2 regions of the Amycolatopsis sp. NPDC004772 genome follow, and region 2 is predicted to be linked to the other one. Evidence: predicted binding sites of a transcription regulator. Region 2 holds the regulator's gene; the other holds the start of a gene.
The links. Region 2 encodes HspR, which represses chaperone genes until heat shock. Its sites were predicted from a motif close to ANNTTGAGTNNNNNNNACTCAANNT; they were not measured.
Positions count from the first base shown of each region.

Region 1 (8,006 bases), on a different contig from region 2:
GCGGACCGCGGCCAGGGCGAGCAGCGTGCTCACCAGCGGCGCGGTCAGCGTGCCCGCCAGCGCGGCGACCCACGGGATCTTGTCGCCGGTGCCGACGGCGTGCTTGACCAGCCCGGCGACCGCGAAGGCGCCGGTGATCTCGAGCAGGAAGGCGCCTGCGTTGTAGAGGACGCGGCCGGCGACCTTGCGCGCGAGCAGCGTGCCGATGCCGGCGACGAGGTGCGCGGCCAGCACGACTTCGAAGGGCGCGATGAAGAACCCGATGACGAGCGGGATCTCGGTGAACGAGATCGTCCAGGAGATGCCGCTGCGGACGTCGACGTTGATGCCGAGCTGTTCGGCGAGCAGGAAGGCGACCGCGAGCACCGGCGCGATCCACAGCAGCCGGTCGTTCCACTCGAACGGCAGCCACGAGCCGACCGCGAACGCGGCGACGAGCCCGAGGCTCAGGACGGCGAAGGTGTAGACGCGGAACCGGCGTTCGTCGGTGCGGGCTTCGGCGGAGACGGGTGGTGTCCCGGAAGCGGCTCCCGGCCCGGGCTGCGCCTGCGCGACGGCGTCACCGTGGGCGTTGGTGTCCGGCATCCGACCTTCCCTCCCGGCTTGTCCACCGGTGCTGATCCGTGACTTCGGGTGTGGACAAGGGCCATACCGTACCCCGTAGGGCGTACCCGTGTCCCTTTCGAGACAGTAAGAGATCACCCCAGGGTTAACAATGCCTCGAACGCGCTGACCTGCGTGGACCAGAGGGTGAAACGCCGGATGTCCGAACTCTGCCCAGTTCCCTACGCACCAAAAGCCGGGGAGCGCTTCAATGGCTCCATGCACAGCGATGTGATTGCCACCGAGCACGCGGCGCGGCTCGCGGCGGTGGATCCCCTCCTCCCCGGCTCGACCCCCTTCGAAGCAGCGGAAAACGCGGTGGTCCTGGAGGTGGCGACGGGCGGCTCCGCCGCGTCCGGGCTGGCGTCCCGCGTCCAGGTCGACCGCGACGCCCCGAACGCCCCCTGGCGCGCGCTGACCGAACACCGCCTCGACCTCCAGCTGGCCGGCCCGCAGCCGGCGGCCGTCCTCGACGCCCTGCTCACCCGATGGGATGAACATCTGCGCGCGGTCGCCGAGCGCGGCGACACCGAGACGGCGGCGATCGTCCCGCGCGCGAGCCGCGACGCCGCCGGCGCCCGGGAGATGCTGCACCACGGGTTCGCCCCGCTGCGGGTGATCGCGGTCCGCCCCTCGCAGCGGCTGGTCCCGGCGACGCCGCTCGGGACGCCCGGGGTCAAGATCCGCCGCGCCGAGCCCGACGACCTCGAGACCGCCGTCGCGCTCGGCATGGAGCTGCACTCCTACGACGCCCAGTACGGCACGGTGAACTGGCGCACGGGGGTCGAGGAGATCCTGGCCAAGGACCTCGCCGAGCAGCTGAAGCGGCCGGAGCCGCCGTTGTGGATCGCCGAGCTGTACGGCCGTCCGCTCGGCATGGTGAGCGTCCAGCACCCGGGCGAGACCGGCTGGATCAGCGGCCGGGTCGCCGCGTCCCGGGTCGGCTACCTGTCCTCCCTGGCCGTGGCGGAGGCCGCGCGGTCGTCCGGCGTCGGCACGGCGCTGGCGACGCACGCCCACCACGTCCTGGACGAGGAAGGCGCCGACGTCGTCCTGCTGCACCACGCCGCGGCCAACCCGCTGTCGACACCGTTCTGGTACGCGCAGGGCTACCGCCCGCTGTGGACGTACTGGCAGCGTCGACCGGCTGTTCGGTGAACTACTGGTGGATTACCGCGGCTGCCCCGGGCTTATAGGCTGACCTCGCCGCCAGCGAGGGGAGCCTGAAGTGACCGACCAGCGGGATTCCGCGCCGAGAGCGCCCGAGGGTGTCGACACCGAGAAGCCGTCCGCGGCCCGGATCTACGACTGGTACCTGGGCGGTACCCAGAACTGGGCCGTGGACCGCGAGTTCGGCCGGCGCATGGAGCAGCAGTGGCCGCTGGTGCGCCCGGGGTCGAAGCAGAACCGCGAGTTCATGAACCGCGCGGTCCGGGCGGCGCTGCGGGCCGGCATCCGGCAGTTCATCGACCTCGGCTCGGGCGTGCCGACGGCGGGCAACGTGCACGAGGTCGTCGAGGCGGAGCTGCCGGAGGACCACGACGCGAAGGTCGTGTACGTCGATTACGAGCCGGTCGCCGTCGCCCACGCGACGCTGATCCTCGAAGAGGGCATGGCGACCGACTGGGCCGGCATCGTCCAGGCCGACATGCGGAACGCGAAGTCCGTCCTGCGCTCCGAAGAGACGCGCCGGCTGATCGACTTTTCGCAGCCGGTCTGCCTGATCATGGCGGCGGTGCTGCACTTCGTCGGCCCGGACGACGACCCGGAGGGGCTCCTGGCGGCGTACCGCGACGCGCTCGCGCCGGGCAGCTGGCTGGCGATCTCCCAGATGAGCGAAGGCGACGGCGACGGCCCGTACCTGGAGGGGCTGCGCTGGTTCGTCGAGCAGTACCGCAAGACGAGCAATCCGGTCTGGCTGCGCAACCGCGACGAGATCGAGCCCCTGTTCGGCGGCTGGCCGCTCCTGGAGCCAGGCATCGTGCACCTGCCGGACTGGCGGCCGGACCGGAAGATCAATGCCCTGGAAGCGGAGGCCCGGCCCTTCGCTTGGTGCGCCGTGGCGGCGAAGCCAGGCCGCTGACCTGCGGTTTCCGCGATCGCTGTGGGCGAACGCACCATCGGAAACAAACACACCCATCGGAGAGTTGAGCTAGGCAGACTCAACTATCCGAGGAGTGCACATGTCCGACACCCGCCTCCTGCCCGTGCTCCCGCTCGATGACGACGTCGTGCTGCCGGGCATGGTCGTCCCGCTCGACCTGACCGACACCGAGACGCGGGCCGCGGTGGAGTCCGCCCAGGCCAAGACGCCGAGCCAGGCGTCCTTCCCCGGCATCCGCTCGGCTGCGCCCGCCAAGGCCGAAGTCCTCATCGTCCCGCGCGTCCACGGCGAGTACGCCGAATTCGGCACCGTCGCGACGGTCGAGCGCATCGGCCGCGTGCCCGGCGGCAAGGCCGCCGTCCTGCTGCGCGGTACGGCCCGCGCGGTCGTCGGCCGGATCGCCGACGGTCCCGGCGCCGCCCGCTGGGTGCACGCCGAGGACGCCCCCGAGACCACGACCGACCAGACCGCCAAGCTCGCGGCCGAGTACAAGGCCGTCGTCATCTCGATCCTCCAGCAGCGCGGCGGCTGGCAGCTGATCGACGCCGTCCAGCAGGTCGAGGACGCCTCCGCGGTCGCCGACCTGTCCGGGAACGCGCCGTACCTGTCCACTGAGCAGAAGCTCGAGCTGCTGTCCACTTTGGACGTCACCGCGCGCCTGGAGAAGGCCCTCGAGTGGAGCAAGGAGCACCTGGCCGAGCTCGAGGTGACCGACACGATCCGCAAGGACGTCGCCGAGGGCATGGAGAAGCAGCAGAAGGAATTCCTGCTGCGCCGCCAGCTCGAAGCGATCCGCAAGGAACTCGGCGAGCTCGACGGCACCGCCGACGAGACGGACTACCGCGCCCGCGTCGAAGGTGCCGAGCTGCCCGACGCCGTCAAGAAGGCCGCACTGGCCGAAGTGGACAAGCTGGACCGCACTTCCGAGCAGTCCCCCGAGGGCGGGTGGATCCGCACCTGGCTGGACACCGTCCTGGAGCTGCCCTGGAACGAGCGCACCGACGACGTCTACGACATCGCGGCCGCGCGTGCGGTGCTCGACGCCGACCACGCGGGCCTCGACGACGTCAAGGAACGCATCATCGAGTACTTGGCCGTCCGCAAGCGGCGCGCGGAATCGGGTCTCGGCCCGGTCGGCGGTCGTCGTTCGGGCGCGGTGCTCGCCCTCGCGGGCCCTCCCGGGGTCGGCAAGACGTCGCTGGGCGAGTCCGTGGCGAAGGCCATGGGCCGCAAGTTCGTCCGCGTGGCGCTCGGCGGCATCCGGGACGAGGCGGAGATCCGCGGCCACCGCCGCACCTACGTCGGCGCACTGCCCGGCCGGATCGTCCGCGCCATCAAGGAAGCCGGCTCGATGAACCCGGTCGTGCTGCTCGACGAGATCGACAAGGTCGGCGCCGACTACCGCGGCGACCCGACCGCGGCCCTGCTCGAAGTGCTGGACCCGGAGCAGAACCACACGTTCCGCGACCACTACCTCGAGGTCGAGCTGGACCTGTCCGACGTCGTGTTCCTGGCCACGGCCAACGCGCTGGAGACCATCCCCGGCCCGCTGCTGGACCGCATGGAGCTCGTCACGCTGGACGGCTACACCGAGCACGAGAAGGTCACCATCGCCCGCGACCACCTGCTCCCGCGCGAGCTGGAGCGGGCCGGCCTGGGCACTGCGGACGTCACGCTGACGGACGCCGCGTTCAGCCGGATCGCCGCCGAGTACACCCGCGAGGCGGGCGTGCGCGACGCGAACCGGACGATCGCCAAGGTGCTGCGGAAGATCGCGACCAAGGTGGCCCTGGAGGAGGTCGCGCTGCCGGTTTCCCTGGACGCGTCCGACCTGGAGACCTACCTGGGCCGCCCGCGGCACATCCCGGAGTCGTCGCTCCCGGCGTCGACCCAGCGCACGGCAACCCCGGGCGTGGCGACCGGCCTGGCGGTGACCGGCGCCGGCGGTGACGTCCTGTACATCGAGGCGTCGCTGGCGGACCAGGAGTCCGGCGCGTCCGGGCTGCAGCTGACCGGCCAGCTCGGCGACGTGATGAAGGAGTCGGTGCAGATCGCGCTGTCCTACCTCCGCTCGCACGGCGCGGAGCTGGAGCTGCCGGTGGGTGACCTCCGCAACCGCGGCATCCACGTCCACGTCCCGGCGGGCGCGGTGCCGAAGGACGGCCCGTCGGCGGGCATCACGATGACGACGGCCCTGGCCTCGCTGCTCTCGGGTCGCGTGGTCCGCGCGGATGTGGCGATGACCGGCGAGGTGTCCCTGACCGGGCGCGTCCTGCCGATCGGCGGCGTGAAGCAGAAGCTGCTGGCCGCACACCGGGCCGGGATGAAGACGGTGATCATCCCCCAGCGCAACGAGCCGGACCTGGACGACGTCCCGGCCGAGGTGCTCTCGCAGCTCGACGTGCACGCGGTGGCGAACGTCCGCGAGGTCCTCGACCTCGCCCTGACCCCGGCTTCGACGCCGGTTTCCCAGGCGGCGTAACCCCGAGCGCCGCCACCCCCGGACGGCCGGTTTCCTTCTCCCCCAAGGGAAACCGGCCGTTCCCCTACGCGGCGCCCCTCCGCGCGGCGACGAGGTAGCCAGCGCTTCGCTTCACGCGGGACCGTCGTTTCCGGACGGTCCCGCCACGACCGGTCCCGCCGCCGGACCAGCCGATCGACCGGCGGCACCGACGCGGTGACGTCGTAGGCGATGACGTCGCCGGGCTGCAGGCCGGCCCGCCATAGCACCTCCCGGACCCGCCTCGGCGTGAGGGCGACGATCCCGGTCCGGCGGGCGCCGTGCCGTCTCGACGGCGGGACGCCGACGGCGCGTTCCAGCGCGCCGAGGATGCGGCAGGAGGGCCCGCCGGGCCGGGTCACCCGGGCGACTTCGCGCAGAGCCCGGGCGGCATCGGTGTACTCGAGCACGCCCATCGCGAGAACGACGTCGAACCGCCGATCGGCATCTCCTGGATGTCCCCGACGGAGAGTTCGACTTCGCCGCCCGCCCGAGCACCGACGGCGTCGACCATGGCCGGCGACTGGTCGCACGCGGTGATCCGGAAGTCGCCGGGCCGCGTGTCGAGCGCGGGTTCGGCGTACTGTACCCGGACCAGCTCCTCGGGGGTGTCCCCGTTGTCCCCGGCGCCTCGGGCGCTGTAGGTGCCGCCGGGCGTCTTGTGCAGCTGTCCCAGACTGCTTGCGGACGTGGGGGATGAGCAAGAACGGGACGCTGTAGTGGTCGGCCAGCTGCTTGAACCGCCCGGCCGCGGCGTAGTCGGCGCTGTAGGCCGACGACCCGGCCGCGTCGGTGCCGCGCATCTTCTCGAAGGTGTCGATGATGACCAGCCAGGCGTGCGGGTTCTCCTCCGGCCACCCGACCAGTACGGCGTCCCGCCGGCGGTCATGGTGGGGCACGCGGTCTCGAGGGCGAGCAGGGGCGCGGCCGCCGGCCGGTGTCCTCCAGCGCGCAGTACGGGACCGGGCCGCGCTCCACCTCGATCGACCCCAACACCGGTCTCCGTTGGCGATCGCGGCGCCCGTGCCGAGCGAAAACCACGACTTGCCCGGCTTCGGCGCACCGGCCAGCAGGTTCAGCCCTTCCGCCAGGAGGCCGGGAACGGCCCACTTCGGCGGCGGGAACTCCTCTCGCATCAGCTCCGCGTCGGTCCACCGGGTGCGGCGGGCGGGCGTGTCGGCACGGCGGCCAGCGGCCGGGGCGTGGTCGTGATCGGTGACTCCGTTCGGACGTAGGTGCGGTGTCCGGTGGGGTGGCAGACTGAGCGCGTGAATCACGGGGGAAACGGCCGTCCAGAAGTACTGACCAAAGGCCAGAGAGCGTTCGTTCTGACATCGGTGATCGTCGGGGGTATCGGAGCCGCCATCTGCGCTCTCGCTGCCGTGATGTCGAGCCGGTGGGCATGGGAGATGTGGCCGATGGCTGCCATTCTGGCGCTGTCGTCAGTCGTACAGTGGTTCCGATACCGGCGAACAAGACCACAGAAATCCTGAGCGTGAACTTCGGCAGCCTGCACATGACATCTTTCAGGACGGCGGCGGCATCGCGTAGCCCGTCTGCTGCTGCCGCGCTGTCACGTCCCCAACCACGGGTATCGGGGAACACATCGCGGCCTACCTCTTATCCCGCAGCTTCTCAACCTCAAGATGGTTCAGCTACCGTCCGCGGGCGTCGACAAGTGGATTGCCGAGGTGCCATCGGATGTCACATTGGCGAGCGCCCCCTTGGTGCGCTTTCAGGATGCGCACACCTGGGTTAAATCAAGTCATGAATTGGAGATCATCACTGCACCTCTTATCGACAAGACGCATGGCCTTGTCGATAAGTATTTCCTTGCCGCAATGGACGATGGGGCCCTTCTCGTAAACGCCGGTCGCGGGCGAATTGTGGTCACGGACGCACTTGTGGCGGAGTTGCAATCGGACCGCCTGCGCGCCGCTTCGAATGTCACCGAGCCCGAACCGCTACCGGATGACCATCCATTGTGGAACTGCACGAACGTGATCATCAGCCCGCATGCCGCACGGACGGTGCCGCGAACCAACCACCCTGGTGTATCAGGTCCAGGTCGACCAGATCGGGGCGTTTATCCGTGACGAGACGCCATCGAACGCGACTTCGGGCCGTTGCCCGGCGCACTCAGCAAGCGGCACGTCCCACGCGCTGCCCACGGATGGCCCACAGATGGCCGCATATGCCGCACACGCGAAGAAGCCCCGCGCCCGGCATATGCCGTGGTCACGGGGCTTCTTCACTGGTGTGGCGGGTGAGGGATTCGAACCCCCGTAGGCAATGCCAACTGGTTTACAGCCAGTCCCCTTTGGCCACTCGGGTAACCCGCCTAGGCCGGTCGCACCGGCCGGGGGAAAGCTTACCGAACGCCTCCGAGCAGGGGTCAACCGGGATACCCGTCGGGTGACAGGGGCTAGGCTGGGTGGCCCCTGACAAGCGAGTACGAGGTGTGAGGACACGTGGCGGATCCCTCTTTCGACGTCGTGAGCAAGGTCGACCGCCAGGAGGTGGACAACGCGCTCAACCAGGCGAGCAAGGAGCTGGGCACCCGGTTCGACTTCCGCGGCACCGGCACGACGATCAACTGGGCCGGCGAGGAGGCGCTCACGATCGAGTCCGAGACCGAGGAGCGCGCCCTGGCCGCGGTCGAGGTGTTCAAGGAGAAGCTGATCAAGCGCAGCATCTCCCTGAAGGCCTTCGAAGCCGGCGAGCCGGCGCTGTCGGGCAAGATCTACAAGATCTCCGGCAAGATCCTCCAGGGCATCGCCTCGGACAAGGCGAAGCAGA
Region 1 is NZ_JBSGBK010000008.1:106,456-114,461, forward strand. It holds gene ACWEF6_RS07640 (putative bifunctional diguanylate cyclase/phosphodiesterase) at 1-585, opposite strand, end outside; gene ACWEF6_RS07645 (GNAT family N-acetyltransferase) at 823-1,761, shown strand; gene ACWEF6_RS07650 (SAM-dependent methyltransferase) at 1,832-2,686, shown strand; gene lon (endopeptidase La) at 2,787-5,189, shown strand; partial or broken gene ACWEF6_RS07660 (AAA family ATPase) at 5,600-6,343, opposite strand; gene ACWEF6_RS07665 (NAD(P)-dependent oxidoreductase) at 6,854-7,303, shown strand; tRNA gene ACWEF6_RS07670 (tRNA-Tyr) at 7,468-7,549, opposite strand; gene ACWEF6_RS07675 (YajQ family cyclic di-GMP-binding protein) at 7,679-8,006, shown strand, end outside.
Region 1: a site for HspR is predicted at 2,748-2,772, ahead of lon (endopeptidase La). Genes of this name have one in related genera too.

Region 2 (8,006 bases):
GCTGTTCCTCGACGAGACGCTCTCGCGCGCCGAGTTCCAGAAGATCACCTCGGACCTGCTCGACCGCACCAAGGCGCCGTTCAACAACGTCATCCGGGACGCGGGCATCTCCGTCGGCGACATCGACCACGTCGTGCTCGTCGGTGGTTCCACGCGCATGCCGGCCGTCGCCGAGCTGGTCAAGGAGCTGACCGGCGGCCGCGAGCCGAACAAGGGCGTGAACCCGGACGAGGTCGTCGCGGTCGGCGCGGCGCTGCAGGCCGGTGTGCTGAAGGGCGAGGTCAAGGACGTCCTGCTGCTCGACGTGACCCCGCTGTCGCTGGGCATCGAGACCAAGGGCGGTGTCTTCACCAAGCTCATCGAGCGCAACACCACGATCCCGACCAAGCGCTCGGAGATCTTCTCCACCGCGGACGACAACCAGCCGTCGGTGCAGATCCAGGTGTTCCAGGGTGAGCGCGAGATCGCCGCGCACAACAAGAAGCTCGGCATGTTCGAGCTGACCGGTCTCCCGCCGGCCCCGCGTGGCGTGCCGCAGATCGAGGTCACCTTCGACATCGACGCCAACGGCATCGTGCACGTGACCGCGAAGGACCTGGGCACGAACAAGGAACAGTCGATGACGATCACCGGTGGCTCCGCGCTGCCGAAGGACGACATCGAGCGCATGGTCAAGGACGCCGAGGCCCACGCCGAGGAAGACAAGAAGCGCCGCGAGGAAGCGGAGACCCGCAACCAGGCGGAGACGCTGGTCTACCAGACCGAGAAGTTCGTCAAGGACAACGACGACAAGCTGCCCGAGGACCTCAAGGGCAAGGTCAAGTCCGCGATCGACGAGGCCAACGAGTCGCTCAAGGGCACGGACTCGACCAAGATCCGCGAGGCGATCGAGAAGCTGAACGCCGCTTCGCAGGAGCTGGGCACCGCCCTGTACGCCAACGCGAACGCCGCTCAGCCGGGCGCCGAGGGCGCTGCGGGTGCGGGGGCGGCCGGGGACGCCGGTGCCGCCGGCGGCCAGGCCAAGGCCGATGACGTGGTGGACGCCGAGATCGTCGAAGAGGACCCGAAGAAGTGACCCACAGCTACGACGAATCCGAGAACCAGGGCCGAGGCCCCGAGGAGCCGGTGGTCGTGCGGGACCGTCGTCGGGTGGACCCCCAGACCGGGCAGGTCCGCCCGCCCGGTCCGGCCCACGCCGCGCCGGACCCCGACGAGGCGCCCGTGGAGCACGCGGGCCCCTCGCTGGGCGAGTCCATTGTGGACGATTCGGTGTCGGTCGTCTCCGACGTGGAGAAGGAGCTGGCCGAGCGCACCGCCGACCTCCAGCGCCTGCAGGCCGAGTACGCCAATTACCGCAAGCGCGTCGAGCGTGACCGCGAGGCGGTCGTCATCGGCGCGAAGGCGACGGTGGTGAACGACCTGCTGCCGCTGCTCGACGACCTCGAGCGGGCCGAGCAGCACGGCGACCTCACCGGCGCGTTCAAGGCGGTCGGCGACAAGCTGATCAGCGGCCTGCAGCGCGCCGGCCTGGAGTCGTTCGGCGCCGAGGGCGAGCCCTTCGACCCGAGCGTGCACGAGGCCGTGCAGCACAACACCTCGCCCGACGTGGCGGGCCCGACGGTCACCGTGGTCATGCGCCGCGGGTACCGCTTCGGGGACCGCGTACTGCGGGCCGCGCTGGTCGGGGTGACCGACCACGAGCCCGGTGCGGCCCCGTCCGTCGGTGGCGAGCTGCCACTCGACGGCGGAGCCGATGAGCAGCAGCAGTAAGAGGAACCAAGTGGGAGGAGGAGACGCCCGATGAGTGCACGGGAATGGATCGGTAAGGACTTCTACCGTGAACTGGGCGTCTCCTCCGACGCCACCGCGGACGAAATCAAGAAGGCCTACCGGAAGCTGGCCAAGGAGAACCACCCGGACGCGAACGCCGGCAACGCGCAGGCGGAGCAGAAGTTCAAGGCGGTCTCCGAGGCCTACGGCGTGCTTTCCGACGCGAGCAAGCGCAAGGAGTACGACGAGGCGCGGCGCCTGTTCGGCGGCGGGGGTGGCTTCAACTTCCCCGGCGGCGGCGGTGGCGGCAGCTTCGACATGGGCGACATCTTCGGCCAGGCCGGCGCCGGCCAGCAGGGCGGTTTCGGCGGGCTCGGCGACATCCTGGGCGGCATCTTCGGCCGCGGCCGGTCTTCGGCGGGTGCGACGGCCAACCGGCCGCAGCGCGGCGCCGACGTCGAGACGGACGTCCGGATCGACTTTGTCGAGGCGGTCAAGGGCGCGACCCTGCCGCTGCGGCTGTCGAGCCCGGCGACCTGTGCGACGTGCAGCGGCAACGGTGCCCGGCCGGGGACGTCGCCGCGGACCTGCCCGACCTGTTCCGGGTCGGGGCTGGTCAGCCGCAGCCAGGGCGCGTTCGCGTTCTCGGAGCCGTGCCGCGACTGCCGCGGCCGCGGGACGATCATCGACGACCCGTGCCCCGAGTGCGGCGGCGAAGGCATCAGCACGAGGACACGCACGTTGACCGTCCGGATCCCGCCGGGCGTCGACGACGACCAGCGCATCCGCCTGGCCGGCCAGGGCGAGCCGGGCCGGGGCGGGGCGCAGGCGGGCGATCTGTACGTCCGGGTGCACGTGGCTCCGCACGCGCTGTTCGGGCGCAAGGGGCTTGACCTGACGATCACGGTGCCGGTGGACTTCACGGAGCTGACGCTCGGCACCACGATCACGGTGCCGACGCTGGAAGCCAAGGTCTCGCTCAAGGTGCCGCCGGGCACGGCGAGCGGGCGAGTGCTGCGCGTGCGCGGCAAGGGCATCGCCAAGCGCGACGGTTCGCAAGGTGACCTGCTCGTCACCCTCCAGGCGGCGATTCCCGCCAAACTGGACGACAAGGCGCGCGAAGCACTGCAGGCGTACGCCGAGGCGATGGCCGGGCACGACCCCCGGCCCGAGATCACCGAGCTGCTGCAAGGTAGGTGAGAGTGGTGTTCGGCGGGATTCCCCAGGAAGGGGACGAGGAGACCCCGGTGTTCGTCATCTCGGTGGCGGCCCAGCTCGCCGGGATGCACGCGCAGACGCTGCGCACGTACGACCGGCAGGGCCTGGTGTCCCCCGGCCGCACCCCCGGCGGCGGCCGCCGCTACTCGATGCGGGACATCGCACTGCTGCGCGAGGTCCAACGCCTCTCGCAGGAGGACGGTGTAAACCTGGCCGGCATCAAGCGCATCATCGAGCTGGAGAACCAGGTGGACGCGCTCCGAGCCCGCATAACCGAGCTGACGGAGGAACTGGCCGCAGCCTACGTAGCGGCAGAACAGGCAACGGCGGCGGCGCACGCGTCCTACCGCCGAGACTTGGTCCCCCTCAACCAGCAGACGGCAATGGTGGTCTGGCGCCCCAAACGCCGCTGACCCCCAGAGCGACAAAGGCCTCCCCGGGCAACCGGGGAGGCCTTTCGCGCGCTTGGGGATGCTTCGGGCTCAGGCATCTTCCGAGACGGAAACTGTCGGTGCCTGCCGGTAGCGTGGAAACGGGGCTGGCTGGTGCGAGGCGCGGAGTTCGCCGCCGGCGGTAGTTTCGCCGCCGCTTCGCGCATCCGGCCCGCCACCGGCGGGCCGCCAGCGTCCCTACGAAGCCCCGGCCGGGATGGGCCGCGAGCAGTCCCTCCCGGCTGCTCGCGGCCGCGCCGCGGGGACTATGCCTTCACGTTCAGCAGCTGCTTCACCTCGGCCGTCCGGGACTCGATCACTCGGCGGGCCAAGTCTCGTGCCTGGGCGTTCGCTCCGCCGTTCGGGCCGTTCTCCGTCTGGGCCAGCTCGACCGCTGCCTGCTGCTGTCCCGTCAGGACGTCCAGGAACCGGCGGGTGAACTCGGCGTCGCCCGCCGTTCGGAGGGCTCCCACCAAGTCCGGCGATGTCATCTTCATCCCGCCGTGGGCGGCGTGGGCCTCTGGGGCCACCGTCTCCGGCTCGTTCCACTCGCGGAGCCAGCGGCGCATGTCGTCGACCTCGGTTTGCTGGGTCACCTCGATTGCTGCCGCCAGTTCCTTCAACGCGGCCGGGACCGGGCGGGCCGCGGCCAGGCGGACGATCTCTATCCCCTGCTGGTTCTGGGGGATCAGCATCTGCAGGAACATCACGTCGGCCGCGTTGTGGTGGGGTGGGGCCGTCGTCGCGCAGCTGGTCAGGAGCAGCGCGACGACGGCCAAGACCACTCTCACTGGCGCTGCCAGAGCGCCGGGGTGTTCGGCGGCTCCCAGCCCGCGATCGCCGTGTGCGGCTGGAGGCAGCGGTAGGTTGCGCCGCCGTACGTCACGACGTCGCCCGCCTTGTACGCCGTTCCCGCCGACCAGGTTCCGCCCGTTGGCGGCTTGGTGGTCGTCGTAGTGGGGGGCGGGGTTGTGGTGGTCGGGGGCGGTGTGGTCGTCGTCGGCGGTGGGGTGCCGCCTCCGCCGACCTGGAGGTCGATGCAGCTGTAGAACGCGTTGCTCGTGTCCGCGATGTTCCAGATCGCCAGCACCTTGATCCGGCCCGAATACCCGGCCAGGTTCACCGTGTGCGACAGCGTCGGCGGCGGCTGCTGGTTGTTGCCGTTGAACACCGCGACGCGGGTGCCACCGACGTAATACTCGTAGTTCGACGTCGAGTGCCGGGCGGTGAACACCCAGTTGAACGTCACCGTGCTGCCGACCGACTTGGCCGGCCACGGCTTCGACTCGTCGGTCAGCTCGGCGAACTGCGACAAGCCGCCGTTGCAGCTGCGCAGCCCCTTCGGTCCTTCGACGCTTTGCGGCTCGTAGACGATGCTGCCGCAGTTGGGGACCTTCCCGGCCGCGCAGTTGGCCTGCCGGCTGGGCGGGTCGGACACGTAACCGTGGGCGCTCGCGGAGGTGGCGGGGAGGACGACGACCAGCACCGGCGCGAGCAGGGCTCCGGCAGCGGCCGCGAAGAGCTTTCGTTTCCAGGTCATTTCGGCTCCTCGATGGGGAACAGCGTTGTTCCGGAGGGGAGGACGAACGAGCACATCCGGGAAGATGTGGTCTAGACCATAAGTCGATTCGGGCACAACGGTCAACGAACTACCGCCGTTCGACGATTTCGCTGCTCCACTCGGCCCACTGCGAAGGTCGGGGCCGGCTGCTGCAGGCGTTCGCCTACGGAGGTCCCTTCGGCGCTCAGTCCAGGGTGAACGGGTCGTACGATATTCGCTCCAGGTCGATCCCCCGGGCCAGCAGCTTCGCCACGGTCGCCTGGATCATCGGCGGCGAACCGGACACGAGCACCTCGTGGTTGCGCCACGTGCCACGCTGCGTCACGGCGTGGGCGAGCGTGCCGCGGTCACCACCCGCCAGGGCGCCCTCCTCGGTGACCGGGGTAACCGTCAGCCACTTCGACGTCACGGCCAGCTGGCGCAGCTCCTCCAGCGCGTACAGGTCTTCCGGTCGCCGGCCGCCGAAGAACAGGTGCACCGGCGGGTTCCGCTTCCAGTGGGACAGGTCGTCGAGGATCGACAGCAACGGCGTGATCCCGGTGCCGCCGCCGATCATCAGCAGCCGCCGCTTCGTCGACGTCGGGCGCACGTTCAGCACGCCCATCGACGGCCCGAGGCGCCAGACGTCGCCCGGTTTCGTGTGGTTGACGATGCTGCCGCTGACCCAGCCGCCCGGCACCGCGCGCACGTGGAAGGTGAGCTGGCCGTCTCCGCGCGGCGCGTTCGCCGGCGAAAGGTACCGCCAGAACCGCGGCCGCTGCGGCACTTCCACGCTGACATACGCGCCGGCGCGGTACGGCAACAAGCCTTCGGTGCGCACCTTCACCAGTGCGACGTCGCGGCTGAGTTTCCGGTGTTCGAGCACGGTCGCCGACCACGCCGCCGGCCCGGTTTCCGCCTGGGCGGCTTCGCGCATCGTCTTAGCGATGAGCCCGTAGGCCGACGTCCACGCCGATTCGACTTCGGTGGTCCACTTCTCCTTCAGAAATCGTTTCAACGCGGCGATCAACGCGACGCCGACCGCGTCGTAGTGGCGGGAGACGACGGCGAATTTCCGGTGGTCGCGGCCCAGTTGCCCCAGGAAGGTGACCAGTTCGTCGGGCCGGTCGACCATCTGCACCACGTACACCAGCGCGCGCAGCAGCCTGCTCCGCTGCGTCGTCATGGTCACCGGGAACAGCTCCCGGCAATCGGGGGCGACCACGAACAACGCACCGTAGAAGTACTGCGCCAGTTCATCTGCTTTCGATTCGACCTCCGCAAAACTTTCACGAATCAACCGGGCCATCTCTCGACCTTCCACAGCCGAAACGGGCAACGTCTCGGGCATGGTGGAGATCTTCACGGATTCAGCACTCATCGGGAACGGTAATCTCCAGTCGTGCCAAGGCTTTCGCGCCGTGCATGCGGCGTCGCTGTGGCGGTGCCGCCCCCGAGGGTTCCCGACTGTAGGCGAATTCCCGTGCAGATGCGCGTGATTCCGCGCGTTCCCGCTCGAACGGAGCAATTCAGGTACGCCCGGTCAACCCCGCCTGTCGCAGCGTAAAAATGATCACGGCGTCGGATTCATCCGTTACTGGTTGCCGATTTCCGAAGCGTAACGAAATCATTCACCGGACGGCGGATTGCCGGGACTAGTCGATCGTGAACGGGTCGTACTGGATCTGGTCCAGCGCACTGCCCGCGACCAGCATCCGCGACACCGTCGCCCGGATCATCGCCGGTGAGCCCGACACCAGGATGTGGTGGCCGGGCCAGGAGCCGTACCGCGTGACGGCTTCGGCCAGCGTCCCCTGCTCGAACCCGGGGACGTCGCCGCCGCGCTCGACGACCGGTGTGACGGTCAGCCAGGGGTTCGTCGCGGCGAGCGCGCGCAGCTCTTCGAGGTCGTAGAGGTCCTCGCGGGCTCCGCCGCCGTAGAACAGGTGCGTCTTCGGGTTCTCGCCCCACAGCGCGAGGTGGTCGAGGATCGCCCGCAGCGGTGCGACCCCCGTGCCGCCGGCGACCATCAGCACGGCCCGCGAGGCCTCGCGGTCGACCGTCATCCGGCCCAGCGGCGGGCCGAGCCGCCAGACGTCCCCGGGCTGCGTGTGGCTGACGATCGCGCGCGACACCCAGCCGCCGTCGATCGCGCGGACGTGGAACTCGATGCCGCCGTCTTCGCGCGGCGCGTTGGCCGGCGAGAGGTACCGCCACAGCCGTGGCCGCTGCGGCACTTCCACGCTGACGTACTGGCCCGGGTGGTACGGCACCGGCTGGTCGGGGACCAGCCGCACCAGGGCGAGGTCCCAGGTCAGCCGCCGGTGCTCGACCACGGTGGCCGACCAGGAGGGCGGGTTCGTGTCCGACGCGGCCGCGTCCTGCATGGCCCGCGCGGCGATGGTGAACGCCTCGGCCCAGGCCCGTTCGACCTCCGGTGTCCACGCCGGGCCGAGGTGGTTCTTCAGCGACGCCAGCAGCGCCGTCCCGACCGCTTCGTAGTGCCGCGGCACCACGCCGAACTTGCGGTGGTCGCGGCCCAGCTGGCGAAGGAACGGCGCGAGGTCGTCGGGCCGGTCGACCATCTGCACGATGTGCACCAGCGCGCGCACCAGCCTGCCGCGCTGGATCTCCATGTTGATCGGGAAGAAGTCGCGCGTGGTCGGGGCGAGGGTGAACAGCATCCCGTAGAAGAACTGCGAGATGTCCGCGATGTACGGCTCGGACCTGGCCCAGGTGTCCCGGATGAGCCGGACCATCGCGGTCACCGCCGCGGGGGCTTCCCGCGGGGCCGAGGACCTGGGGAGCGGGCTGACGGAATCGGCTGTCATGAGGGGTTGTTCACGGGTCGGGGACCGCCTCCTGGGTCCTTCGCCACTGCTGCCACCTCGTCACTCAACGTCACTCGCCTGCGGTGCGCGCACCGCCCGTCCGCAGGGTAGCCGCCGGGCGCCCTTTTGCCCGCATTGTTGCTCCGACCGGGTGTATTCCTGCGTGGGGGACCTCACCGGCCAGATGGTTGTCCGCGCAAGTGTCCGGCAATATAC
Region 2 is NZ_JBSGBK010000047.1:50,008-58,013, forward strand. It holds gene dnaK (molecular chaperone DnaK) at 1-1,075, shown strand, start outside; gene grpE (nucleotide exchange factor GrpE) at 1,072-1,770, shown strand; gene dnaJ (molecular chaperone DnaJ) at 1,801-2,970, shown strand; gene ACWEF6_RS25950 (heat shock protein transcriptional repressor HspR) at 2,976-3,401, shown strand; gene ACWEF6_RS25955 (DUF305 domain-containing protein) at 3,686-4,210, opposite strand; gene ACWEF6_RS25960 (lytic polysaccharide monooxygenase) at 4,207-4,959, opposite strand; gene ACWEF6_RS25965 (globin domain-containing protein) at 5,165-6,268, opposite strand; gene ACWEF6_RS25970 (globin domain-containing protein) at 6,615-7,790, opposite strand.